Regions from separate parts of the Bacillus sp. 5w2 genome, predicted to be linked through region 1. Evidence: riboswitches for the same ligand, from Rfam matches in the RefSeq annotation. Region 1 holds a riboswitch; the other holds the start of a gene.
The links. A riboswitch is a leader RNA that binds a small molecule or an ion and turns the genes downstream of it on or off. The one in region 1 is predicted to bind FMN.
Positions count from the first base shown of each region.

Region 2: linked by a shared signal. The riboswitch ahead of ACXY7N_RS06255 (ECF transporter S component) and the one ahead of ribD (bifunctional diaminohydroxyphosphoribosylaminopyrimidine deaminase/5-amino-6-(5-phosphoribosylamino)uracil reductase RibD) in region 1 are both predicted to bind FMN.

Region 1 covers NZ_JBTIWT010000003.1:419,670-424,003, forward strand. The annotation lists gene ACXY7N_RS09575 (DUF2552 family protein) at 1-44, opposite strand, end outside; gene ACXY7N_RS09580 (CDGSH iron-sulfur domain-containing protein) at 333-539, shown strand; FMN riboswitch at 730-873, shown strand; gene ribD (bifunctional diaminohydroxyphosphoribosylaminopyrimidine deaminase/5-amino-6-(5-phosphoribosylamino)uracil reductase RibD) at 1,181-2,293, shown strand; gene ribE (riboflavin synthase subunit alpha) at 2,275-2,919, shown strand; gene ribBA (bifunctional 3,4-dihydroxy-2-butanone 4-phosphate synthase/GTP cyclohydrolase II) at 2,932-4,125, shown strand; gene ribH (6,7-dimethyl-8-ribityllumazine synthase) at 4,144-4,334, shown strand, end outside.
Region 2 covers NZ_JBTIWT010000002.1:378,400-382,733, forward strand. The annotation lists gene ACXY7N_RS06245 (peptidoglycan DD-metalloendopeptidase family protein) at 40-654, shown strand; gene ACXY7N_RS06250 (hypothetical protein) at 684-1,370, opposite strand; FMN riboswitch at 1,617-1,756, shown strand; gene ACXY7N_RS06255 (ECF transporter S component) at 1,919-2,497, shown strand; gene ACXY7N_RS06260 (ferredoxin) at 2,777-3,025, opposite strand; gene ACXY7N_RS06265 (YpbB family protein) at 3,324-4,334, shown strand, end outside.

The DNA of each region.
Region 1 (4,334 bases):
CGCTCATTTGCAATGTTTCGTAATGTATGTAATTGTTTATCCATCTCTCGTCACCTTACTCTAGTCAGTTATAAAAAACATTATAACACTGTCTTCTCTTTCAAACAAAGTGCTCTTTTTGCCCCGCTATTTGCGGGCAGTAAAACTCCCACCTCAAAATTCGGCTGAAACAAAGAAGTTAGGTGGGAGATTAACTGCCCCTAAAAGCCCGATTGGTTCAACTAATAATCAGCGGGGGATACCTCCCCCATTGATTAAAGTTTCACTTTATATTGTCAAGCACTTCTCTTGATTATATGATGGAATTAAGCGTTTGGGAAGGAGGGATAACGTTGGCAAAAGTACAAATTAAAGTAAATGATAATGGCTCTTTTCGCGTTACAGGGGACGTGGAATTAGTCGATTCACAAGGGAATGTATTCCCAGCAAAACCGGCATTTTCTTTATGCCGTTGTGGTTTATCAAAAAATATGCCTTATTGCGATGCTTCGCATAAAGGTAAATTCGAGTCTGTTGTTAGAGCACCAGAGGCAGAATAATTTAACATGTGACATGCACATTTTTTTGTGCATGTTTTTTCTTTTTAGTAACTCCGTTATATCCCTTCTCCTTACAACATTTCTAATACTTTTGTCTCCATTCCAGCCTACATATATTTTCACACAATTCTTCACATTCGAATATTTTTTTCTAGCCTTTTATTTTTTTTGTGCTATAATTTGAGCAAACAACATCCTTCGGGGTCGGGTGAAATTCCCAACCGGCGGTGATGAAGTGCAAACTTCTAAGTCCGTGACCCGTTTTCAACTTGAAAACGGTGGATCTAGTGAAACTCTAGGGCCGACAGTATAGTCTGGATGGGAGAAGGATATGTTTCTAGTTTTTTATATAGTGAATACACTTTTATTTCAGTATGCATATTTTTAAAGGTTCATTTTGATTCTTTATATATGTTTAGTTTTCTATACTCATTTTTTTATACTGAAATAAAAAGAGACAACTAGCGTTTGAAAAATTCGATATTTTGCTAGGCTTTTTCCTTATGCAGAAATATCAATTATCGTTAGGTTTCTTTCCTATGCTTTCGTATTCAAACTATATTTCTAGAAATCACGTCTCCCAAACCCCAAGGATATTAAATCCTTGGGGTTTTTTGATTTTTTTAGGAGAGGTGAAGAGAATGACAGATCAAGAATATATGAGGATTGCCTTGCAGTTAGCAGAAGGGACATCTGGGCAAACAAGCCCAAATCCTATGGTTGGTGCTGTTGTTATAAAAGATGGAAACATCGTCGGTATGGGCGCCCATTTACGTGCTGGTGAAGGACACGCAGAAGTTCACGCCCTTCATATGGCTGGTGAGAAGGCAAAAGGAGCTACCGTTTATGTAACTCTTGAACCTTGTAGCCATTTTGGAAAAACACCACCTTGCTGTGAATTGCTCATCAAAAAAGGAGTCAAACGGGTTGTAATTGCTACTCTTGATTGCAATCCTCTCGTTTCTGGTAATGGAAAAAGGAGATTAGAAGAAGCTGGTATCGAAGTAACTACCGGTGTTCTTGAAGCAGAAGCAGTTTTATTAAATCGTTACTTTTTTCACTACATGAAAACGAAACGCCCATTTGTAACAATAAAAACAGCGATGAGCTTAGATGGAAAAACAGCAACTGTAACTGGTGAAAGTAAGTGGATTACAGGGGAAGAAGCACGAGCTGATGTTCACCAATATCGCCATACACATGATGCGATTCTCGTTGGAGTGAATACGGTTATCGCTGATAATCCACATTTAACGACAAGAATTCCAAATGGGGGGAAACATCCTATTCGCGTTATTTTAGATAACCATTTACGAACGCCACCATCTTCTCATGTCATAACAGATGGTTTAGCACCGACATGGATTATTGTCGGTAAGGATGTAAATAAAGAGAAAATAGCTTCTTATGAATCTGAAAATATAGCTATTTTCCAAATGAAAACGAAGCAAATTGAAATCCAAGATCTCTTACACTTACTTGGCGAAAAACAAATCCTTTCTCTTTTCGTCGAAGGTGGTCAAACAGTTCATGCGAGTTTCTTACAAACAAAGTATTTCAATGAAATTGTGACTTATATAAGCCCAAAATTAATTGGCGGGCAAGACGCTCCTACTTTATTTGGCGGAAATGGTTTTTCAAAATTACAAGATGCACTTTCCTTGGAAATTCAAGAGATGAAACAAATTGGCGATGATATAAAAATCGTTGCGAATGCCCGAAGTGAGGTGACGGAATGTTTACAGGAATTGTAGAAGAATTAGGAACGATTGCAAACATGCAACAAAGCGGAGAATCGATGAAGTTAACGATCCATGCAAATAAAATTTTATCAGATGTTCACTTAGGTGACAGTATCGCGGTTAACGGTATTTGCTTAACTGTAACGAGTTTCACAACAACTTCATTCACAGTGGATGCAATGCCCGAAACGATGCAATCAACATCCCTTCGCATGCTTAAACCGCACTGTAAAGTAAATTTAGAGCGAGCAATGGCTGCAAACGGACGATTCGGTGGACATTTCGTTTCAGGACATATCGATGGCATCGGAACGATATTAAACAAAAAACAACATTATAATGCCCTCTATTACAAAATAGCTATTTCTGATGAATTGCTACGCTATTGTTTGCATAAAGGGTCCGTCGCTGTTGATGGAACGAGTTTAACAATATTTGATATAGACGAATCTTCCATTACAATTTCACTCATCCCGCACACAGTAAGTGAATCTGTTATCGGAGAAAAGAATGCCGGTGACATCGTAAACATTGAGTGTGACATGATTGGTAAATACATCGAACGCTTTATTTCTAAACCTGTAAAACGAACAGGTTCAATGAGCGAAAGCTTTTTACAAGAAAACGGATTTCTATAAGGGGGAAGCATGATGTTTCATCGTATTGAAGAAGCTCTAGAAGATTTAAAACAAGGAAAAGTCGTTATTGTATGTGATGATGAAAACCGTGAAAATGAAGGCGATTTTATCGCTTTAGCAGAGTATATTACGCCAGAAACAATTAACTTTATGATTACACATGGACGTGGTCTCGTTTGTGTACCGATTACGGAAGGGTACGCAGAACGTCTACAATTAGAACCAATGGTAGCTCATAATACAGATTCGCATCATACTGCATTTACAGTGAGTATTGATCATGTTTCTACAACAACAGGGATTAGTGCCCACGAACGTGCAACTACGATACAAGAATTATTAAATCCTGCATCAAAAGGTGCTGATTTCAATCGTCCTGGACATATCTTTCCATTAATTGCGAAAGAAGGCGGTGTCCTGCGCCGTGCTGGTCATACAGAAGCTGCTGTCGATTTAGCACAGCTTTGCGGAGCAGAACCAGCTGGAGTTATTTGCGAAATTATTAATGAGGACGGTACGATGGCACGCGTACCTGATTTAATACAGTGCGCAAAACAATTTGATATAAAAATGATTACAATAGAAGATTTAATTGCTTATCGCCGCCACCATGAAACATTAGTGACGCGAGAAGTGGAAATTACATTACCTACAGATTTCGGTACTTTCCATGCAATTGGCTATTCTAATTCATTGGATTCGAAAGAGCATATCGCACTCGTAAAAGGTGATATTTCAACAGGAGAGCCTGTACTTGTACGCGTTCATTCAGAATGTTTAACAGGAGATGTATTTGGCTCGTGCCGCTGTGATTGCGGACCACAACTCCATGCTGCACTGGCTCAAATTGAGCGTGAAGGCAAAGGCGTTCTTCTTTATATGAGACAAGAAGGACGAGGTATTGGGCTTCTTAATAAGCTTCGCGCTTATAAGTTACAAGAAGAAGGCTTCGATACTGTAGAAGCAAATGAAAAGCTTGGATTCCCAGCTGATTTGCGTGATTACGGTATTGGCGCTCAAATTTTAAAAGATTTAGGTTTACAACATTTACGATTATTAACGAATAACCCGCGAAAAATTGCTGGCTTACAAGGTTACGATTTAGAAGTAATCGAGCGTGTACCATTGCAAATGCCAACAAAAGAAGAGAATAAAACGTATTTACAAACGAAAGTAAACAAATTAGGACATTTACTAAACTTATAATTAAGGGAGAGATTTATTATGGTATTCGAAGGTCATTTAGTTGGTACAGGATTAAAAGTTGGGGTTGTTGTTGGACGTTTTAATGAATTTATTACAAGTAAGTTACTTGGCGGCGCTTTAGACGGATTAAAGCGTCACGGTGTAGAAGAAACTGATATCGATGTTGCTTGGGTTCCTGGCGCATTTGAAATTCCTTTAATCGCTAAAAA
Region 2 (4,334 bases), on a different contig from region 1:
AGAGAAGGTATGGTGTTAATTAGAAAACGGAGGATATATATGAAAGTGTTAAAATGTGGCGTCATGTTATTGACAGTACTGTTTTTATCTCAATTACATGTGTACGCAGATGGAAATCGATGGACATGGCCTGTTGAAGGGCAGATAAGTGATTATTTTGGGACAAGGCATGGAAAACACTACGGTATAGATATAGCGGCACCGATCGGCGCGCCTGTGGCAGCTATTCAAGAGGGGAAGGTAACAAAGTCTTATTATTCAAGTAGTTATGGAAACGTTGTATTTATTAAACATGGAGAATATGAGGCTGTGTATGCACATTTAAATAAGAGATATGTAGTTCAAGGGGATAATATTTCAAAAGGAAAAATAATTGGAGAAGTAGGAAATACGGGAGAATCGCGAGGTGCACACTTACATTTAGAAGTTCATCAAGGCAGATGGACGATGGCGAAAAAGAATGCAATGAATCCATTGCTTGTTTTAAATGAACAAAGAAATGAAGTCGTTTCCTCATCGTTATATGTCGTGCAAAAAGGGGACACTTTAGTTAGTATTGCCCGGAAATTTAGTATGACAGTTAAGGAAATTAAAGAAAAAAACGGCTTGCAGCAAGAGCTGATTTATCAAAATCAACAATTATACGTAAAGTGAAAAAAAGAGCTAGTTTAACTAGCTCTTTTTTACCAAAAAATAAAGACACATATAAATCCAGAAATAGCTAAGTAGCTATATAAGTAAAATACTTTTGTTCTTGTTTTTTCGTTTGTTCGAAACAGTACAATAGTCGGTTCAATTAAACCGATTGTCAAACAAAGTAAACCAAGAAGCATACAGCCGATTGAAATGGAGTACAAGGCGATTTGTGGTGCTTGAAATGGAATCATCCATTTTAATAAAAATGCAATAAGTGCAGTGTAGCAAATGCTGCCGATGTATTTATTCAACGGTGCATTAGAACGGAAACCTGGAAGTTTTTTTAAGAAAGAGCGGGAAACAACTTCAGTTTGTAAAGATGTATGCTCTTCGATTATCTTTTGAGCTTCTTTTCCTTTTTGAAAAAGGGATAATATCCAGTTCCGCTCACCTTGAAAAATAAATTGAGAAGTTGTTAAATAATGATCCACCTTCACTTTATTCCAATTCTTCCACGGATGACGCTCACACAATTTTAATTTACTCTCTGTTTTTTTATCATACTGATAAATACTGATGCCATCTTCGTCGAAAGCAGCATAGTATGTCTCTCTTGAGAATGTGCCTAAATCAATTGGACAGTAGAAAAGTAATTCTTTTTTCAAATAAAAGTATTCTTTTCTTAAGTTTTTTTTCATTGTTTCTCGAATAGAGTGTCTCTTTTCTTTCTTCATGACATTTCCTCCATAATCCAGAAAATGTTCTTATCTTAACAATTCAACATCTTATCACTTTTAATTATATATGACTAGGGGATTCATAGGAGAAATGCCGAATTGTAAAAAAACTGGGGTGTATTGTAAAATATAGTGATTGGTTTTTGATTATATAAAATTAATAACTTATTTTTAATAAGTTACACTTTTTTTGTTCACAATACAATCGTGTTGTTGTATAATGAAGTGGAAAATAGAATATCGGTCTATCTTCGGGGCAGGGTGAAAATCCCGACCGGCGGTGATGAACTATATGTGATTTTGTTCTAAGCCCGCGAGCCGTTAAGGCAGGATTTGGTGTGATTCCAAAGCCGACAGTACAGTCTGGATGGGAGAAGATGGAGGTTCAAGCGTTCAAAAAAGATATGAATTTGAACGTCTGTTTGATGTGCCTTAAATTCTCCCTTTGTGTAAAACACAAAGGGTTTTTTCGTTCTATGAAAAAGTAGGCATAGCAGAACCTTTCCACTTTCCATGAGATGATCGATGGAAAAGGAGAGAGAAAGATGAAACAAAAAAACAGTGTAGTGCAGATGGTGAGTGTAGCAATGCTAAGTAGTATTGCATATTTACTGATGATGTTGGATTTCCCGTTCCCAGGGCTTCCGCCATTTTTAAAAATTGATTTTAGTGATGTACCAGCTCTAATTGCTGCGATTATTTTCGGGCCAGTTGCAGGGATAATTGTAGAGGCGATAAAGAATATTTTACATTACGGGATTCAAGGGAGTTTAACGGGAGTGCCAGTTGGAGAAATTGCTAACTTTATTGCAGGATGTTTATTTATTGGACCGGCAGCTTTCTTATTTAGGAAGTATCGTACTGTTAAGAGCTTAACGACAGGATTAATGCTAGGGACAATTACAATGGCGCTCATTATGAGTGTATTAAATTACATCATTATATTCCCAGCTTACACTTGGTTTTTAAATTCACCAGCTATGTCTAGCGAGGCTATAAGAACAACGGTTGTAACGGCAATCTTACCATTTAATTTGATTAAAGGAATTGTTGTGACAATTGTATTTGTAGCGTTATTCTCACGCCTGAAAGTATGGGTGTTTGCAAAAATGAAAAATGCATAAAATATAAAGTGAAACTTTAATCAGTGGGGGTTTTGTTCCTCTCCCGCTGATTATCATTCCTCACCAATCGGGCCTTTACGGGCAGCCCGACCCTCACCTAACTTCTTTGTTTTCGTTGAATTTTGAGGTGGGGGTCTTACGGCCTGGCAAATAGCGGGGTAAAATAAAACCATTAGTAGTATGGAACTACTAATGGTTTTTTATTAAGGAGAATGAAAATAAAAAAACAAAAAATACCCCTCTAATTAATGAGGGGTATTTTTTGAAGTTAATAAAAGACTATTCGAATTTTAAAGCATCGCCGTCGAATGATTCGTCAGCAACTTTAATTGAGTCAGTTGGACAACCTTCGAATGCATCCATCATATCTTCAACTAATACATCTGGAATTTCAACGATACCTTGGTTATCGTCTAACGTTACAAATGCAATACCTTCATCATCATAATCATAAATGTCTGGTGCAGCAGCGCCGCAAGCACCACATGCGATACAAGTATCTTTATCAACGATTGTATATTTTGCCATCTTTTTTCCCTCCTGATAATATGTATGTGAAAAGCTCGCCATAAAAATTATAATCTTATTGTAAAACGGTTTTTAAAACTTTTCAACATAAAATTATAATGATAATGCTTATCAATTAGAGTGTCAACTAATTTTTGAATTATGTCATAAGATTTTCAAAATACGTAAATGTTATTTCGTTTGGTACAATAGAATATATACAAGTATATATTGCCGATATGATAAGTTTAATCAGTAACGGTAGACGTTGTAATCATACAAAAAAGCAATTAAGTTAGATTGAAAGGTGGAAGCGGTAATGCAACTACAATATACTTTATTGTATTGTTTAAAACAATTGAATGGTGAAAGGACCGTTTCTTCTATTTATTATTTATTAAAGGGAAAACGTTCTTCGCAAACGTTACAAGATGGAAATATGTTCCGAATTTCTTTTTTGTTTGGAATATATAAATCGTTAAATAGAACTGAATATGATCGTGAAGTTGCAAAGTTGTTGCAAGCAGATTTGATTCAAGAAATACATGAAAATACATATTTGTTAACATCTAAAGGTAAAATGCAGTTACATACATGGGAGGAAGTGTATGCTTTTCCAGCGCATTTACATGGTTTGCACTATGGTGAATTAGGTGAAACATTTTGGAAAAGATTATCATTAATTATTCAAACTATATCTAATTTACAACAGAATAATACGAAGTTTATTCCTATTCAACAAGATACAGAAATAATGGTGTGGGTAAAACGCTTTTTAACAGGTATACCGTATAGGCGAAGTGAATTGGCAAAAAGATTATGGGGAGAAATACATAATCTTCTAGGAAAAGGTAATGCGATAGAAGCGACGATTGTAACATATCGATTAACAGGATATAAACGTATCGGTTATACATTGCAGCAATTAGCGGAAATTACGAAACAAGATATATTCAGGGTGTACTTTTTATTTTGGGGTACAATTCACTTCCTTATACAAGAAGTTCGTGATAAAGAAAATGAATTTCCGCTATTAGCTGAGATTATCTCTTATCCAAATGAGAGAGCTGAACTATTTAGTTTATCAACGAAAAAAACATATAATTTTTGGAGACAAGGGCGCTCTTTAGATGAAATAGCGACAATTAGAAATTTAAAGGTTGCAACGATAGAAGATCATTTTGTTGAAATTGCATTGCGAGAGAAAGATTTTTCTATCGAGATGTTTATGGAAAAAGACAAAATAGATAAAGTAACAAAAGTAATTGATGCATTACAAACACGTAAGTTGCGTGAGTTGAAACAAGCGGTTGGAGAAGATATCTCCTAT